3 regions of the Kosakonia oryzae genome follow, and region 2 is predicted to be linked to each of the others. Evidence: predicted binding sites of a transcription regulator. Region 2 holds the regulator's gene; each other region holds the start of a gene.

Region 1 (6,402 bases), 2.0 Mb from region 2:
ATCGACATAGGCAACCAGTTGTTCAAATTTTAGCGCGGTATCGGTCGCTTCAACCGCATCTGGCGGGCAATAAGAGACGCCGCATTCAGCGTTTGGCGTACCTGGGTTAATCACAAATACGCGGATTTGTGTCCCTTCTTCCTGATTTGCCAGCAGTTTGGAAAAGTGCGCCTGGGCAGCGTCGGAAATACGGATCATAGCAATGGCCTAATAGTTGACTATTTTACTTGGTTATAATACGCCCATCATCGAGGGTCTACAAGGTTCGACACAGGCACCAGACCTGAACAGTCGCTGCGCCGCTGCGCAAAAGCAGCCGGGAGATCTCCGCAACAGTGCTGCCAGTCGTGACGACATCATCCACCAGAACGATATGGAGCCCGGCTATTGGCAATTCAAGGCGAAAAGCATTTTTCAGGTTCTGCCTGCGTAGCCTGGCGCTTAAATGATGCTGCACCGGCGTTGCCCGCAGACGCTTAAGCGCCGTGCGCGAATAGCGGCATGACAGCCAGCGCGCCAGCGGTCGGCACAGTAAATCGCTTTGATTAAACCCGCGCCGCCACTGGCGTCGGGCATGTAGCGGAACGCTGAGAAGCAGGTCCGGTACCGGACATTTACCGCTCTGTATCACCCTCAACAGCAATAGTCGCGCCAGTGGGCTGGCAAGCTCCGGGCGCGGATGAAATTTAAACTGCTGTACCAGCGTACTGAGCGGCGGCGCGTAGTCACCCACCGCGATGAGCCGCTGCCAGGGCGGCGGTTTTTGCAGGCAACGGCCGCAGGGAACATTTTCATGAGCGGCAGGTAAACCGCACAAAGGGCAAATTTTTCCCTGCATTTGCATCGCGCGGGCGCAGCCCGAACAGATCCCCCAGTGACTGAGCATTAACGGCATTCGGCATAGCCAGCACAAGCCCGGCACTGTTAGCATGTTCCACCTCCTTGTGTGAAGAAAGGGAACGATAGCGGATGAAAGACATTTGGTGGCAAACCAAAGGTGAAGGCGATTGTCATCTTGTGCTGCTGCACGGCTGGGGACTGAATGCCCAGGTATGGGATTGCATAACTCCGGAACTGAGTGCGCATTTTACGCTGCATCTGGTCGATTTACCGGGCTACGGCAGAAGTACGGGATTTAGCCCGTTATCGCTTGGGCAGATGGTTGATATTGTTCTGGCGCAAGCGCCGGAACGGGCGATTTGGCTGGGCTGGAGCCTTGGCGGGCTGGTGGCCAGCCGCGTAGCGTTGCAGGCACCGGAGCGTGTAAGCGCGCTGGTGACGGTTGCCTCCTCGCCGTGCTTCAGCGCACAGGGCGAATGGGCGGGCATTAAACCCGAAGTGCTGGCCGGTTTTCAGCATCAGTTGAGTGAGGATTTTCAACGTACCGTCGAACGTTTTCTCGCGCTGCAAACGCTGGGAACGGAAACCGCAAGGCAGGACGCGCGCCAGCTAAAAAACGCCGTGCTGTCGCTGGAAATGCCTTCTGCTGAGGTGCTGAACGGTGGGCTGGAGATCCTGAAAACAGCGGATTTGCGTGAAGCATTATCATCGCTGACGCTGCCGTTTTTACGCCTCTACGGGCGGCTCGACGGGCTGGTGCCGCGCAAAATCGTACCGGTGTTGGATGAGATGTGGCCTGCAAGCGAATCGATTGTGTTTGCGAAAGCGGCGCATGCGCCTTTTATCTCGCATCCGGCCGAATTCTGCGAAACCCTGCTGGCGTTAAAAGCGAAGCTGTGAAAGCCGCCCGGTAGCGTGCTGCTTATCGGGCCTTCAGCACAGTGTCCACCACTCCTGCTGGCAGGCGCTTTTTCCTTCCGGACACTGTTTACAGCTACCGGTCAAACAACCGGTAGCATCTTCCTGAACACGCATCACTTTACCCATCGCTTCCATGCGACTCAGCATGGCATCAATCATCGCTCTGGGCGTGCGCAGCGTGCTGCTCAACTGCTGCGCGTCCATTCTGCCCCGAAGCGCCAGCAGATCGCGAATCTCAAGTAATGATGCCATTGCTTCACTCCTTAATGGCAGTCGCCCGCCGGGCTGTCACAGCAACTGGCGACAGTTTTACGCGTAGTCAGCGTACTGATATCCACCCGGCTTCTGGCCCGGCGCAGCGCGCCAATCACTACTACGTTAAACAGGAGAACCGCCAGAATGCAGGTCAGGCTGTAGAATGGATGCTGGTCAAAGGTGACACTTTGATAGAACAACGTTGCCAGTGAGTAGGCGATATTCAGCCCCCACAGCACCGAGAAGCCCATCCAGCCGCGGCTCGCTTCGCGGGCGATTGCGCCCATCGCGGTAATGCACGGCACGTAAAGCAGGACGAAAATCAGGTAGCTGTAAGCGGCGGCCGCGCTGCCGAATTTCTGGCTCATTACGCCCATCGTGCCCGTTGCCATTTCACCGTCGCCTTTACTGGCTTCGATTGGGTTGGCCAGCACGCTCAGGCTGAAGGTATCGCGCACGCTCTTCACGGTGTCTTCCAGCGCGGCAATCAGTTCGCCGCTCAGGCTGAATTCCGCCGGATTAAAGCTGGCTTGCTCAATATTTTCGGCGGTATAGAGCGTATTCAGCGTACCCACGACCACTTCTTTCGCCATCGCGCCGGTAACCAGGCCGACGGTGGCCTGCCAGTGATCGCCATGCACGCCAATCGGCTCCAGCAACGGCGTAAATACCCGGCTGATCGATGCCAGCGCAGATTCATCGATTTTATGTACCGTACGGCCATCCAGCGAGAAGCTATTCATCGCGCTGAGGAAAATGCTGACGATAATGATGACTTTACCCGCGCGGAGCACAAAGCCTTTCAGGCGCTGCCAGGTTTGCAGCAGCAGGCTTTTCAGATGCGGTACATGATAGACCGGAAGCTCCATCACGAACGGCGAGGCTTCACCGCGCAGCAGGGTAAATTTCAACATCAAGCCGGTGAGGATCGCCATCACAATCCCCAGCACGTAGAGTGAGAAGACGATGATCGCACCATGCTGGCCGAAAAATGCCGCCGAGAAGACGGCGAAAATGGCCAGGCGCGCGCCGCAGGACATAAACGGCGCCATCATGATAGTAATTAACCTTTCACGCGGCGCATCCAGCGTACGGGCACCCATCACTGACGGTACGTTGCAGCCGAAACCAACAATCAGCGGCACAAAGGATTTTCCCGGTAGCCCCAACGATTGCATCAGCCGATCCATCACAAAAGCCGCACGCGCCATATAGCCGGAATCTTCGAGGAATGACATAAACAGGTACATCATGCCAAGCTGCGGCACCAGCGGCAGTACGGTATTCACCCCGCCGCCAAGCCCCTGTGCCAGGAAGACTGTCAGCCATTCCGGAAAGTGCAGCGTGGCGCCCAGCCACTGAATGCCATGGATAAAAATCGCCACTGAACCGGCGTCGAAGATCGGCTGGAACGCGCCGCCAATATTGATGGCGAACAGGAACATCAAATACATGACGAACAGAAAGATCGGCAGACCCAAAAAGCGGTTGATCACAATGCGGTCAACGGCTGCGGTAAACTGGCTCGGCTCGGCCGTTAACGTGTTGCTGACGGTATCGCAGATGGCGGCAATTGATTGATAACGCGCATCGGCAATATGCAGCGCCGGATCGTCCATCCCCTCTTTCAGGCGGGCGAGTGCAGCGTCGAATTGCTGGTTGTTGATGCCCGAGTTCGCGCGGCTGTAGATATCACCCTCGAGGATTTGCAGGCCCATCCAGCGGCGCTGCTGCAGCGGAAGCTCATCCGACATTTGCGCGGCCAGCGCGTCGGCTTCATGGGAAAGCGGTTGGGCGTAATGCACCAGTTCGATATTGTCATTTGCGCGATGACGATCCACCGCCAGCTTCAGCGCTTCAATGCCGCGACCACGGGTTGATACCAGCGGGATCACCGGGCAGCCAAGACGGGCTGAAAGGGCATCAATATCGATGCGCACTTTTTGCTTTTCCGCGATATCCAGCATGTTAAGGGCGATGATGCACGGCACGCCCAGTTCCAGCAGTTGCAGTGTCAGATAAAGATTGCGTTCAAGATTCGAGGCATCCACCACGTTGATCAGCAGATCGGCATCGCCGCTCAAAATGTAGTGACAGGCAATCTGCTCATCCAGCGATGTTTGCGCCGAAATGGTGGTCAGCGAATAGGTGCCAGGCAGGTCAACCAGCGTAACCTGGTGATCGGTTGTGGTGAAAAATCCCTCTTTGCGCTCTACCGTCACGCCAGACCAGTTTCCAACCCGCTGGCGAGCCCCCGTTAGCTGATTAAATAATGTCGTCTTGCCAGAATTAGGATTACCAATTAAACCAATGGTCAATTTTTTCATTTTGCTTAGCACTCTATGTCATAGCTGACCGGTTAACGGGAAATCGCTTCCAGTTCGAGAAAAGCGAGATCTTTTTTCCGTAACACTAAATTAACGCGGCGGGTTTCGATATGAATGGGATCGCCTAATGGCGCCACCCGTACCACATTAAAAGATGAGCCGGGCAACATACCCAATGACAATAGTTTTTGCCGCCAGGCCGGGCTTATTTGCTGTGAGAAGCCGGTAATTTTCCACACGCTTTCAGGAGAGAATTGCATAGCGCCTACTTATTTTCTTGCTGCGAACCAATATTTGCCGTGCGAAGACACAGCGCACGGTAAGCCAGAGAGAGTAAAGAATAATCAATGCGAACAATGGTAATGAGAATAGTTTTTATCTTCAATAATAAAAATGCACCTGCGCACTAAACAAAACCACAATTCGATTTTAATTTGATGCAGCTCAATAATTAGCACGTATAGTATTTTGTGCAGCGAAACAAATTATTAACACATAAGAAATGTTTGTTATTTATTCGCCAGACATAATGTTTTATTGATATTTAAAAGTGATGCGACGAGAAAATGGCGGGTCAGGTGCTGCATATAAATAATACAATGACAGAAATGGGTTAATAATTTTGAATATAAATTATCAATAAAAATAATGCGTTAATAATCATTGCGCGTAGAAATGATAAAAGAAAATACGTTTTTCAAAGGGGTTGCACAGAAAAATACCCCTCCCCGTAGGAGAGGGGGAGATGATTAGCGTTTTTTACCCATCGCCGCCGCCAGCGCATCCATCATTGCGCTGTTGCCGCCGGGTTGAGGGCTGCGATCCCGCGGTGATTTCGCCGGACGCGCGCTGTTCCGGTTACCGGCATCACGACTAGCACCATTACCACTGCCGCGACGGCTGTTGCTGTCGCCCGGTTGTTCGTCCAGACGCATGGTTAATGCGATACGTTTACGCGGCAGATCGACCTCCAACACTTTCACCTTCACGATATCGCCCGCTTTCACCACCGTATGCGGATCTTCAACGAACTTATCCGCCAGCGAGGAGATATGCACCAGCCCGTCCTGATGCACGCCGATATCAACGAACGCGCCAAAGTTGGTGACGTTGGTCACTGCGCCTTCCAGCACCATGCCCGGCAACAGATCGTTCATGGTTTCGATGCCTTCGGCGAAGGTCGCGGTTTTGAACTCCGGACGCGGGTCGCGGCCCGGTTTCTCCAGCTCTTTGATGATGTCGGTGACGGTCGGCACGCCGAACTGCTCGTCGGTAAACTCGGACGGTTTCAGCTTACGTAACTCGGCGCTGTTACCCATCAAATCGCGCAGGGATTGTGCGGTTGCCGCCAGAATTCGCTCGACCACCGGATAGGTTTCCGGGTGAACGGTGGAAGCATCCAGCGGGTTGTCGCCGTGGTTAATACGCAGGAAGCCTGCGCACTGTTCAAAGGCTTTCGGCCCAAGGCGGCTCACTTTTAGCAGTTGCTGACGGTTCTGGAACTGACCGTTTTCATCGCGCCATGAGACGATATTTTGCGCCATCATGCGGGTTAAACCAGCCACGCGCGTCAGCAGCGGCACCGAGGCGGTATTCAGATCAACGCCGACGGCGTTCACGCAGTCTTCAACGACCGCATCGAGTTTACGCGCCAGTTGTGTCTGGCTGACGTCATGCTGATACTGGCCAACGCCGATTGATTTCGGGTCGATTTTCACCAGCTCAGCCAGTGGATCCTGTAAACGGCGGGCGATAGACACCGCGCCGCGCAGAGAAACGTCGAGATCCGGGAACTCCAGCGCCGCCAGCTCAGAGGCGGAGTAGACTGATGCGCCCGCTTCGCTGACAATCACTTTCTGCGCGGTCACTTTCGGGAACTGTTTCTGCACATCGAGGTAAAAACGCTCGGTCTCGCGCGATGCCGTACCATTACCGATCGCCACCAGTTCGACGTTGTGTTTCTCGCACAGCGCCGCCACAGTAACCGCCGCTTTCGCGGCCTGCCCGGTGTGCGGATAAATCGTGTCGGTTGCGACCAGTTTGCCGGTGGCATCGACCA
Region 2 (6,402 bases):
GCCGCACAGAACGGCATTGATTGTGCGAAGCTTGGTGCCGACTGGGCTTCCTGCAATAAAGCGGTGATCACGCTGACCAACAAGGGTGAGGCTGTAACCGACAAGGATTGGACGATTTACTTCCACAGCATCCGTCCGATTCTGGAGGTGGCAAATGATCAGTTCAAGGTCACCCATATCATGGGCGATCTGCACAAGCTGGAGCCAACGGACAAATTTACCGGCTTCCCGGCAAAGCAGGCGGTGGAAATTCCGATTGTTAATGAGTACTGGCAATTGTTCGTCACCGATGTGCTGCCTCGCTGGTATGTGACGGCCGAAGGGGCAACGGCAAAAGTGATTGCCAATACCGATACCGAAGATCTGTTCCAGTTTGTTACGCCGCTCGACGGCCAGTGGAAACGTACGCCGGATGATAAAAACATCCTGATGACCGCTGAAGCACGCTTTGAGAAAAATAGCGACGTAAAAGCGCTGAACCTCTCCACGTTGCGCGGCCAAATTGTCCCCACGCCGCAGGAGGTAAAAATCTCCGGTCAGGATGTGGATCTGAGCAAAGGCGTGAAGCTCGATCTCTCTGCGCTGGGTGCGGATGCGCAGGAAGCCGTGAAGTCGCGCTTCGCGCTGCTGGGCGTCAAAGAGGGCAGTTATCCCATCCGTACAGAGATCGCAGTGAAGGCTTTTGCGGGTGATGAAGCCATATCGGGTGCCTATCAGTTGCATATTGGGGCAAATGAGGCGGTAATCACTGGCTTTGATCAGGCTGGCGTGTTCTACGGCCTGCAATCTTTGCTGTCGCTGATCCCTTCCAGCGGCGAGCAGAAAATTGCACGGCTTGAAGCAAAAGACGCACCGCGCTTTGATTATCGCGGTATTCAGCTTGATGTGGGACGTAACTTCCACAGCAAAGATGCCGTACTGCGCCTGCTGGATCAGATGTCAGCTTATAAGCTGAACAAATTCCACTTTCACCTTACTGATGATGAAGGCTGGCGTATTGAGATCCCCGGTCTGCCTGAGCTGACCGACATCGGCAGTAAACGTTGCCACGATCTGAGCGAGAAAACCTGCCTGCTGCCGCAACTGGGTTCCGGCCCGGACAGCAACAACAATGGCAGCGGCCACTTCAGCCGTACCGATTACATCGACATACTGAAGTACGCGAAAGCGCGACAGATTGAAGTGATCCCGGAAATTGATATGCCGGCGCACGCCCGTGCAGCCGTGATCTCAATGGAAGCACGCTATGACCGCCTGATGAAAGAGGGTAAAGAGAAAGAGGCGAATCAGTACCGTTTGCTTGATCCGACGGACACCTCTAATACCACCGGGGTACAGTTCTATAACCGTACTGGCTATCTGAACCCTTGCCTCGATTCGTCGCGCAATTTCGTCGATAAGGTGATTGGCGAAATCCAGCAAATGCACAAAGAAGCGGGCGTACCGCTGAACACCTGGCATTTTGGCGGTGACGAAGCGAAAAACATCTATCTGGGAGCGGGTTATACCGACCAGAAAAAACCGGAAGCGGGCAAAGGCATCATCGATCAGAGCAACCAGGACAAACCGTGGGCGAAGTCTCAGGTCTGCCAGACCATGGTCAAAGAGGGTAAGGTTGCAGATGTTGAGCATCTTTCCAGCTACTTTGGTATTGAGGTTAGCAAGCTGGTGAAAGCGCACGGTATCGGCACCATGCAGGCATGGCAGGATGGCCTGAAAGATGCCAAAAATGCCGCCGAGTTTGCCACCGATCACGTCAATGTTAACTTCTGGGATACGCTCTACTGGGGCGGTTTCGATTCGGTAAATGACTGGGCGAACAAAGGGTTCCGCGTCATTGTCTCGAACCCGGACTATGTTTACCTCGACTTCCCGAACGAAGTCCACCCGGCGGAAAGCGGCTACTACTGGGGCACGCGCTTTAGCAATGAGCGCAAGATCTTCAGCTTTGCGCCAGACAACATGCCGCAAAATGCTGAAACCTCACTGGATCGTGATGGCAATCCATTCAACGCGAAATCAGATAAACCATGGCCTGGAGCCTATGGTCTTTCTGCTCAGCTGTGGAGTGAAGTGGTACGTACCGACAACCAGATGGAGTACATGATTTATCCACGCATGATTGCGGTCGCAGAACGTGCCTGGCACCGCGCCGGTTGGGAACAGGATTATCAGGCCGGTCGCGAGTACAAAGGCGGTGAAACTCATCTGGTCGATGTAAAAGCGCTGGATAAAGACTGGACCCGCTTTGCAAATCTGTTAGGTCATCGTGAACTGGCAAAACTGGACAAAGCCGGTATCAACTATCGCCTGCCTGTACCGGGCGCGCGCGTGGTTGGCGGCAAGCTGGAAGCCAATACCAGCTTCCCGGGAATGGTCGTGGAATATTCTACGGACGGCGGTAAAAACTGGCTGCGTTATGATGATAAAGCGCGTCCGCAGGTAAGCGGGGAAGTGCAGATCCGTACCGCCAGCCCGGACGGCAAACGTTTCAGCCGTGTGGATAGTGTGAAAGCGTAATTATTGTTGAAGTAATCTGCCCGGCGGCGAAAACCTGTCGGGCATTTTTGTTTCTGCAGGGCAAAAAAAAAGCCAACCTTAAGGTTGGCTTGAGTATGAAAAGGGGTTATTTCGCGTCGTGCGCGTGTTCATCTTCGCGGCAGTCACCCTCGGCGCAGTGGCCATACAGGTAAAGACTATGGTTCGTCAGACGAATGCCATGTTTCGCGGCGATTTCACGCTGGCGCGCTTCGATGGAATCATCACTGAATTCGATCACTTTGCCGCAGTCGAGGCAAATCAGATGATCGTGGTGATGTTGCTGAGTCAGTTCAAAAACGGATTTCCCGCCTTCGAAATTATGACGGGTCACAATGCCGGCGTCGTCAAACTGGTTCAGTACACGATATACTGTTGCCAGCCCGATCTCTTCGCCCATGTCGATCAGTCGTTTATATAAATCTTCCGCACTGACATGATGGTTATCCGGTTCCTGAAGCACTTCCAGGATTTTTAACCGAGGAAGCGTGACTTTCAGGCCAGCCTTCTTTAATGCGGTATTGTTGTCAGTCATGCGGAATCTGTCCTGTTGCTATACGATTCACTTCCTCAATGGAAGTTAGAAGGAATGCACCTGGGATAATGCGTCTCATTATAGAACTGCCATGGCTAAATGAAAACTGCAAGTCCTCAAGTAAAGTAAGCTTTTAAAACGTGGTGTCACCAGCAACTCCTGTGCTTCATGACACCACTTTAGCAGGGCTTATTGTACAGCGATGGAGAAAAAAGTTAAAAATTTGTAGCAATTATTTCCATTGCTTTTACCTATTAATACTACGTAACCCACAGATTACGCCGTAAAATCAGGCATTGATGATGTCATCAAGGTGCAGCTCTTCGCGAACTTGCTTAACCCATTTTTGTACACGTTCTGCGGTCATTTCTGGCTGACGATCTTCGTCAATCGCCAGACCAACGAAATGGTCATCATCCACCAGCCCTTTAGAGGCTTCGAAATGGTAGCCTGCAGTTGGCCAGTGGCCCACGATGGTCGCGCCGCGCGGCTCAATAATATCGCGGATCGTACCCAGCGCATCGCAGAAATACTCTGCATAGTCTTCTTGATCGCCGCAGCCAAACAGCGCAACTAACTTACCATTAAAATCAATCTCTTCCAGCGTCGGGAAGAAATCATCCCAGTCGCACTGCGCTTCGCCATAATACCAGGTCGGAATGCCGAGCAACAGAATGTCATATCCTTCGATATCTTCCTTGCTGCTCTTGGCAATGTCATGTACGTCGGCAACGTCCTTACCAAGCTGACTCTGAATCATTTTCGCAATATTTTCGGTGTTGCCGGTGTCGCTGCCGAAGAAAATACCTGTAATTGCCATGAGTAAAATAACCTCTTGAAACCTAATGAATATGATGGTGGCGCTCTGCCCACAGATAAGGGCAATCATAGCAGAACAGAGAAGCGCGCGAAAACAGCTATCGCCGCGGAGTGCACTGTATGACACATGAAAACGTAAAAATAAGAGAGGTGATTCGGAGTAATTACTTTCCGCGCAATGCGCTCAACTGTGCCAGCAGCATCTCTTCGATAAGTTCGCTGCGGCTCATGTCACGCGCATCGGCAAGTTCGTTTAACGCATCAACGGCTTCCACGTTCAGTTTTAACTCGACGCGTTTAAGCCCACGAACTTTATCGCGTTTTAGCTGATTGCGTTTGTTGATGCGTAACTGTTCATCACGCGAGAGCGGATTCGTCTTCGGCCGTCCCGGGCGACGCTCATTCGCGAACAGATCCAGGGTTGTACGGTCCGTTTGTTCTTTAGCCATGTTTAAGCATACTACGGGAAAGACAAGCAATCGGGCTGCCGCCCGGGCTGAATAGCGCGCCATCATACATCAGCATAACGGGCGCGCCAACGGGCGGACGCGTTCTGGCGACCGGTCGCCGCCTTTTTAATCAGTTTGACTTTTCAGCGAGATAACGATTAATTGCCCGCATCACCGCTTCAGGTTTTTCCGCATGCACCCAGTGGCCGGCGCCAGCAATCACATGCGCGCGCGCCTGCGGGAACTGTTCAAGCAAAGCGCTCCGGTACTGCTCTGTAACGTAAGGGGAGTTGCCGCCGCAGACAAACAGTGCCGGATAAGGCCATGCGGGAATGGTTTCCCAGCCGACAATATGCGGATATTGCTCCCACAACACCGGCACATTGAAACGCCACGCCCCCTCAACAAACGATTTCAGCAGAAACTGGATTACGCCTTCTTCTTTTATATGCTCGCGCATTAGCGAAGCCGCTTGCTGGCGCGTAGTGACCCGCGCGTCAGTGACCGCATTGATCGCGGCAAATATCTCGTCATGGCGGCGAACGTGGTAATCGACCGGTGCAATATCAATCGCCACCAGCTTTTCTACGCGCTCCGGCGCCAGCGCCGATAGCGCCATCACGGCTTTGCCGCCCATTGAGTGACCAATAAAGAGAGCTTTGTCGATGTGATGGTCATCCAGCGTATCCAGCAGATCTTGCGCCATTGCCGGATAGTTCATTTCGTCGGAACGGGGGGAAAGACCGTGGTTGCGCATATCAACCTGCACCACGTCGTACTCCTGCACCAGTTCGCGTGCCAGTACGCCGAGGTTATCAAGGCTACCAAACAGTCCATGGACAAGGACGACAGGAGAATTGTTGTGCGGATGTTGTGCAGATTGCGCTCGCGTATTCAATTTCATAGGAAAGTTCTTTTTTTCACTCTGGCGGGTTAGGTTATTATGGTGAACATTCTGCCGCCCGGCTGCAAGGTTAAGAATTACTCTTACTTTTGTCGCCATCCTGGTTTGACGCTATCCGCTGTTGAGATTTCACTTTATAATCCCAACACTTGTATTCAGATTAGATATAGCACTGGATTAAGATGAAAACGATCGAAGTTGATGATGAGCTCTACAGTTATATTGCCAGCCATACTAAGCATATCGGCGAGAGCGCATCCGACATTTTACGGCGCATGTTGAAATTTTCTGCCGTATCACCGGCACAGCCTGCTGCTTCTCTTGCACCGGTAAAAGAGCCGCGTACCGTCGTTGCTGTCGAAGGCATCAAACCGGCCAATACCGCAAAAGATAAAGTCCGCGCCGTGCGTGAACTGCTCCTCTCTGATGAATATGCCGAGCAGAAAAAGGCCGTCAATCGTTTCCTGATGGTGCTGTCTACCCTCTATTCACTCGACGACAAAGGCTTTACGGAATCCACTGAATCACTGCACGGGCGCACAAGAGTATACTTTGCCATCAATGAGCAAACCCTGTTGCAGAACGGCAACCAGACTAAACCGAAGCAGGTGCCGAACACCCCATACTGGGTCATCACCAACACCAATACGGGCCGTAAATGCAGCATGATTGAGCACATCATGCAGTCAATGCAGTTCCCGGCGGAATTGATTGAAAAAGTTTGCGGCACAATTTAATCCTTGCATTGAAAGGACCAGGCAATGGCTAACCACCCGCGTGCGGGTCAACCTGCACAACAGAGCGATTTGATTAACGTCGCCCAGCTTACTGCGCAGTACTATGTGTTGAAACCTGAAGTCGGTAATTCAGAACATGCGGTGAAATTTGGCACTTCCGGCCACCGTGGCAGCGCCCATCGCCACAGCTTCAACGAGCCGCACATTCTGGCCATCGCTCAGGCGATTGCCGAAGAGCGTGCAAAAAACGGGATTACCGGGCCGTGCTATGTGGGTAAAGATACTCACGCGCTGTCTGAACCGGCGTTTATCTCCGTGCTGGAAGTGCTGACGGCAAACGGTGTGGATGTGATCGTGCAGGAAAATAACGGCTTCACGCCGACGCCTGCCATCTCAAACGCCATTCTGGTACACAACAAA
Region 3 (6,402 bases), 2.1 Mb from region 2:
GAGACAGGGAGTTACCGTGGGTAGCGTCCTGGGTACGGAAGTTCCAGCGCTTAACGGTACCTGCGAAACCTTTACCTTTAGAGGTGCCAGTTACGTCAACTTTTTTAACTTCAGCAAACAGCTCAACGCTAATTGCCTGACCTACAGTGAACTCTTCGCCATCAGCAAGACGGAATTCCCACAGGCCGCGGCCAGCTTCTACGCCAGCTTTAGCAAAATGGCCAGCTTCCGGCTTGGTTACACGGTTAGCTTTTTTAGCACCGGTGGTAACCTGGATAGCGCGGTAGCCATCGTTAGCCAGATCTTTAACCTGAGTAACGCGGTTTGCTTCAACTTCGATTACGGTTACTGGGATAGATACGCCATCTTCAGTGAAGATGCGGGTCATGCCCACTTTTTTACCGACTAAACCAATCATTGTTTCAACCTCTCAATCGCTCGATGACCTGATTAACCCAGGCTGATCTGCACGTCTACACCGGCAGCCAGGTCCAGACGCATCAGAGCATCAACGGTTTTCTCGGTTGGCTCAACGATGTCAACCAGACGCTTGTGAGTGCGAATTTCGTACTGATCGCGCGCGTCTTTGTTAACGTGCGGGGAGATCAGAACGGTAAAGCGCTCTTTGCGGGTCGGCAGCGGGATCGGACCACGGACCTGCGCACCAGTACGCTTGGCAGTCTCGACGATTTCCGCGGTTGATTGATCGATCAGACGATGATCAAACGCTTTCAGGCGGATACGGATTCTTTGGTTCTGCATGAGACCAGAGCTCCAATTATTTATAGACGAAAATAATTACTCCTCACACCCATTACGATTGATGGGGGAGTGTAATCGTTCATAACATAGCCCCCCGATTGGGGGCATTGTTAGCAGCTAAAAACACTGCCGGGGTTCAGATTGAACCCGCCGTCAATTACGACAAGCCCGCGCATTATACGTAAATCTGGGCTGGACGCAAGTGCCGTTTAGAAAATAAGCAATATTGCGCGCAACTTCGCAGAAGAAATGTCGTTGCAATCAATCAGACGATATTTCTGGCGAGTTCTCTCGTGATTTTGCAGAAATACATTATGCAGTCATCCACTCCTTCGCCACTCTCCGGGTACGAGATCACTCTTTACTTGAGGCAAAATGCTCTTTCTCTTTATCTATTTATTCCTGAACTTGCTACTCGTCTGGCATGACATTCGTAGCGGTCTGCTCCCTGACCGTTTTACCTGCTCTTTATTATGGGCCGGGCTTTGCTGGCACAGCCTTTCCCATATGGCTTTTTTGCCATATGCCGTATGGGGAGCAATCGCCGGCTATTCTGCTTTTGCTGCTGTCTACTGGGGTTATCGCCTGTGGCGTGGCCGGGAAGGAATGGGATATGGAGATGTAAAATACTTTTCTGCGCTGGGGGCCTGGCATGGTTGGGAAAGTTTGCCCACTCTGGTTGTCATTGCATCTTTGTTGGCCTGTTGCGTCGCAGGAATCAGATGCATCTGCACTCATAACTGGCAGCCATTAAAAAACCCGCTGCCGTTAGGTCCATTTTTGGCGGCCGCGGGTCTGCTGACTGGATACCCAACACTGGTATCGTTTTAATCTTCAACTTTGATTTGCGATTGGAGATAGTTCTGAATACCAATTTTCGCAATCAGATCGAGTTCTGTTTCGAGCCAGTCAATATGGTGCTCTTCTTCGGCGAGAATATTGATCATCATATCGCGGCTGACGTAATCATGAACGCTATCAGCATAGGCAATGGCTTCGCGCAGATCTTTTGCGCCTTCCAGTTCCAGCCTGAGGTCAGATTGCAGCATCTCTTCGACATCTTCCCCTATTCCGAGCTTGCCCAAATCCTGCAAGTTCGGTAATCCTTCAAGAAACAAAATACGCTCGATGTACTGATCAGCATGTTTCATTTCATCAATGGATTCGTGGTATTCAACGTCGTTGAGGCGCGTCAGCCCCCAGTTTTTGAACATTCTCGCATGGAGAAAGTATTGGTTTATTGCGACAAGCTCATTTCCCAATAATTTATTGAGATAATTTATGATTTTAACATCACCTTTCATTATGTAGTCCCTCCGCTTCCACTTATTGAAGCGTAGATGCGCCTACAGGGATGTCAAAAAAAGATAGTGCCTTAAGCGATCTCTTGATATTCCGGCATCTGTGTAAGTTCGTTCTGCATAATCTCTCTTGCCGCACGAACACACTTACCGCATTGATTTCCCACCGGAACAAATTTGCGAAGCTGCTGAAATGATTGGGGGTGGAACTGGCGAACTGCCTGACGAATTTTTTTATCACTTACACCATTACACAAACAAACGTACATGAATCACTCCCGTTCACTTTATGCACAGAAGTCTAAATGAGAATGGTTACGATTACAATAGCACGATCGTAAAGGTACATCGGCAGAAAAGATAAAATTGTGACCAAATAACAGATAGCAAAAAGGGCGCCGAAGCGCCCTTTTTCATTCAAAGCTAAATAATTAGCTGACAACTTTTGCTACAACACCCGCGCCAACGGTACGGCCGCCTTCACGGATTGCGAAACGCAGACCTTCGTCCATCGCAATTGCGTGAATCAGGGTAACAACCATTTTGATGTTGTCGCCCGGCATTACCATCTCCACGCCTTCCGGCAGTTCGATGGTGCCTGTCACGTCAGTTGTACGGAAGTAGAACTGCGGACGGTAACCTTTGAAGAACGGAGTGTGACGGCCGCCTTCGTCTTTGGACAGGATATAAACTTCAGATTCAAATTTGGTGTGCGGATTGATGGAACCCGGCTTCGACAGTACCTGACCACGTTCGATATCTTCACGTTTGATACCACGCAGCAGAATACCCACGTTCTCGCCCGCACGACCTTCGTCCAGCAGTTTGCGGAACATTTCAACACCAGTACAGGTGGATTTCGCGGTAGGTTTGATACCCACGATTTCAACTTCTTCACCTACTTTGATGATGCCGCGCTCTACACGACCGGTAACAACGGTACCACGGCCGGAGATGGAGAATACGTCTTCGATCGGCAGCAGGAACGGCTTGTCAATCGCACGCTCCGGTTCCGGGATGTAGGAATCCAGGAAGCCAGCCAGTTCGATGATTTTCGCTTCCCACTCTGCGTCGCCTTCCAGCGCTTTCAGAGCAGAACCGTGAACGATCGGCGTGTCGTCTCCCGGGAAATCGTACTGAGACAGCAGTTCGCGAACTTCCATCTCAACCAGTTCCAGCAGCTCTTCGTCATCAACCATGTCGCATTTGTTCAGGAACACGATGATGTACGGAACGCCTACCTGACGAGCCAGCAGGATGTGCTCGCGGGTCTGCGGCATCGGGCCGTCAGTCGCAGCAACAACCAGGATCGCGCCGTCCATCTGCGCAGCACCGGTGATCATGTTTTTAACATAGTCGGCGTGCCCCGGGCAGTCTACGTGCGCGTAGTGGCGAGTCGGGGTGTCATATTCAACGTGAGAAGTGTTGATGGTGATACCACGAGCTTTTTCTTCCGGCGCGTTATCGATCTGATCGAACGCGCGAGCAGAACCACCGTAGGCTTTTGCCAGAACGGTAGTGATTGCAGCAGTCAGGGTAGTTTTACCATGGTCAACGTGGCCGATTGTGCCGACGTTAACGTGCGGTTTTGTACGTTCAAATTTTTCTTTAGACACGGCTTTATTCCTTACTATAGTGCTCTCCCCTTCGGGAGAGAGCACGGACTTTGGTTTTAACCCTGAGGCTTATTTACCACGGGCTTCGATTACGGCCTGAGCAACGTTGTTCGGTGCATCATCATACTTCAGGAATTCCATAGTGTATGATGCACGACCCTTGGTCAGAGAACGCAGCTGGGTTGCGTATCCGAACATTTCAGACAGCGGCACTTCAGCATGAATCTTAACGCCAGTGACTTCAGATTCCTGACCGCGCAGCATACCGCGACGACGGCTCAAGTCACCGATAACGTCACCGGTGTTCTCTTCCGGAGTTTCTACTTCAACCTTCATGATCGGCTCAAGCAGAACTGGTTGCGCTTTCTTAAAGCCTTCTTTAAAGGCGATAGACGCAGCCAGTTTAAACGCCAGTTCAGAGGAGTCAACGTCGTGGTAAGAGCCGAAATGCAGACGAATACCAATATCTACTACCGGGTAACCAGCCAGCGGGCCAGACTTCAGCTGCTCCTGGAAGCCTTTATCAACGGCAGGGATGTATTCGCCAGGAATTACACCGCCTTTGATGTCGTTGATGAACTCGTAACCTTTCGGGTTAGAGCCCGCCTCCAGTGGGTAGATGTCGACAACAACATGACCGTACTGACCGCGACCACCAGACTGCTTGGCGTGTTTGCCTTCGACATTGTCAACTCTTTTGCGAATCGCTTCACGGTAAGCAACCTGAGGTTTACCGACGTTCGCTTCAACGTTGAATTCACGTTTCATACGGTCAACGATGATGTCGAGGTGCAGTTCACCCATACCAGCGATGATGGTCTGGTTAGATTCTTCGTCAGTCCATACGCGGAATGACGGGTCTTCCTTCGCCAGACGGCCCAGAGCCAGACCCATTTTTTCCTGGTCAGCTTTGGTTTTCGGTTCTACTGCGATGGAGATTACCGGTTCCGGGAATTCCATACGTTCCAGAATGATCGGGTTATCCGGGTCACACAGAGTGTCACCAGTGGTCACGTCTTTCAGACCGATAGCAGCAGCGATATCGCCTGCACGAACTTCTTTGATCTCTTCACGCTTGTTAGCGTGCATCTGAACGATACGACCGAAACGCTCACGTGCAGCTTTCACGGAGTTCAGGGCAGTATCACCAGAGTTAATCACACCAGAGTACACGCGGAAGAAGGTCAGGTTACCAACGAACGGGTCGGTAGCAATTTTGAACGCCAGCGCAGAGAACGGCTCTTCGTCGCTTGCGTGACGCTCAGCCGGAGTATCTTTACCATCGTCCAGGATACCGTTGATCGCAGGTACGTCAGTCGGGGACGGCAGGTAGTCAACTACCGCATCCAGCATCGCCTGAACACCTTTGTTCTTGAACGCAGAACCACAGGTTACCAGGATGATTTCGTTGTTCAGAACGCGCTGACGCAGAGCAGATTTGATTTCCGCTTCAGTCAGTTCTTCACCACCCAGGTATTTCTCCATCAGCTCTTCAGAAGCTTCAGCAGCGGATTCGATCAGATTCTGGTGCCATTCTTCAGCCAGATCCTGCATGTCAGCCGGGATATCTTCGTATTCGAAGGTTACGCCCTGGTCTGCATCGTTCCAGTTGATGGCTTTCATTTTCACCAGGTCAACAACACCGGTGAAACCTTCTTCAGCACCAATTGCCAGCTGCAGCGGAACCGGGTTCGCGCCCAGACGGGTTTTGATCTGACCAACAACTTTCAGGAAGTTAGCGCCCATACGGTCCATTTTGTTAACGAACGCGATGCGCGGAACTTTATATTTGTTAGCCTGACGCCATACGGTTTCAGACTGCGGCTGAACACCACCAACTGCGCAGTAAACCATTACCGCACCGTCAAGAACACGCATGGAACGTTCTACTTCGATGGTGAAGTCAACGTGCCCAGGGGTGTCGATGATGTTAATGCGATGCGGTTCATACTGCTTCGCCATACCAGACCAGAATGCAGTAGTTGCTGCGGAGGTAATGGTAATACCACGCTCCTGCTCCTGCTCCATCCAGTCCATGGTTGCGGCGCCGTCATGAACTTCACCGATTTTGTGGTTTACACCGGTGTAGAACAGAATACGTTCGGTAGTCGTGGTTTTACCGGCGTCGATGTGCGCACTGATACCGATGTTACGGTAGCGTGCGATGGGTGTTGTACGAGCCATTTGATTCCTCGTTTGTCTCTTAGGCGCTCAGATTTAAGTTGCCAAACGGCGGACGACTTACTGGAAGCGCCCGCCTGGTGACTAAAACTCCGAAGGGATTACCAACGGTAGTGTGCGAACGCCTTGTTGGCTTCGGCCATACGGTGAACGTCTTCACGTTTCTTAACTGCAGTACCTTTGTTGTCTGCAGCATCAGAAAGTTCGTTCGCCAGGCGCAGAGCCATGGATTTATCACCGCGTTTACGAGCAGCTTCAACGATCCAACGCATTGCCAGGGCATTACGACGAACCGGACGAACTTCAACCGGAACCTGATAAGTAGAACCACCAACGCGGCGAGACTTAACTTCGACAGTCGGACGCACGTTTTCGAGGGCTACTTCGAAAGCTTCCAGTTCATTTTTACCAGAACGCTGAGCCAGGGTCTCCAGCGCGCTGTATACGATTGCTTCTGCAGTAGATTTTTTACCGTCTACCATCAGGATATTTACAAATTTAGCCAGCAGTTCTGATCCGAACTTCGGATCCGGCAGAATTTT

What was found. Region 2 encodes Fur, which represses iron uptake genes when iron is present. Its sites were predicted from a motif close to ATAATAATGAGAACNACTATCAA; they were not measured.
Region 1: the regulator Fur is predicted to act here: its motif matches at 4,700-4,722, upstream of feoA (ferrous iron transporter A).
Region 3: the regulator Fur is predicted to act here: its motif matches at 2,369-2,391, upstream of bfd (bacterioferritin-associated ferredoxin).

Annotation. Positions count from the first base shown of each region.
Region 1 is NZ_CP014007.2:378,511-384,912, forward strand. Features, by position in the region: gene nfuA (Fe-S biogenesis protein NfuA) at 1-198, opposite strand, end outside; gene gntX (DNA utilization protein GntX) at 257-931, opposite strand; gene bioH (pimeloyl-ACP methyl ester esterase BioH) at 970-1,740, shown strand; gene feoC ([Fe-S]-dependent transcriptional repressor FeoC) at 1,774-2,013, opposite strand; gene feoB (Fe(2+) transporter permease subunit FeoB) at 2,025-4,343, opposite strand; gene feoA (ferrous iron transporter A) at 4,376-4,603, opposite strand; gene AWR26_RS01730 (Tex family protein) at 5,093-6,402, opposite strand, start outside.
Region 2 is NZ_CP014007.2:3,777,069-3,783,470, reverse strand. Features, by position in the region: gene AWR26_RS17960 (beta-N-acetylhexosaminidase) at 1-2,520, shown strand, start outside; gene fur (ferric iron uptake transcriptional regulator) at 2,627-3,073, opposite strand; gene fldA (flavodoxin FldA) at 3,363-3,893, opposite strand; gene ybfE (LexA regulated protein) at 4,057-4,341, opposite strand; gene ybfF (esterase) at 4,472-5,245, opposite strand; gene seqA (replication initiation negative regulator SeqA) at 5,428-5,982, shown strand; gene pgm (phosphoglucomutase (alpha-D-glucose-1,6-bisphosphate-dependent)) at 6,007-6,402, shown strand, end outside.
Region 3 is NZ_CP014007.2:443,703-450,104, reverse strand. Features, by position in the region: gene rplC (50S ribosomal protein L3) at 1-418, opposite strand, end outside; gene rpsJ (30S ribosomal protein S10) at 451-762, opposite strand; gene AWR26_RS02060 (prepilin peptidase) at 1,138-1,593, shown strand; gene bfr (bacterioferritin) at 1,590-2,066, opposite strand; gene bfd (bacterioferritin-associated ferredoxin) at 2,138-2,332, opposite strand; gene tuf (elongation factor Tu) at 2,495-3,679, opposite strand; gene fusA (elongation factor G) at 3,749-5,863, opposite strand; gene rpsG (30S ribosomal protein S7) at 5,962-6,402, opposite strand, start outside.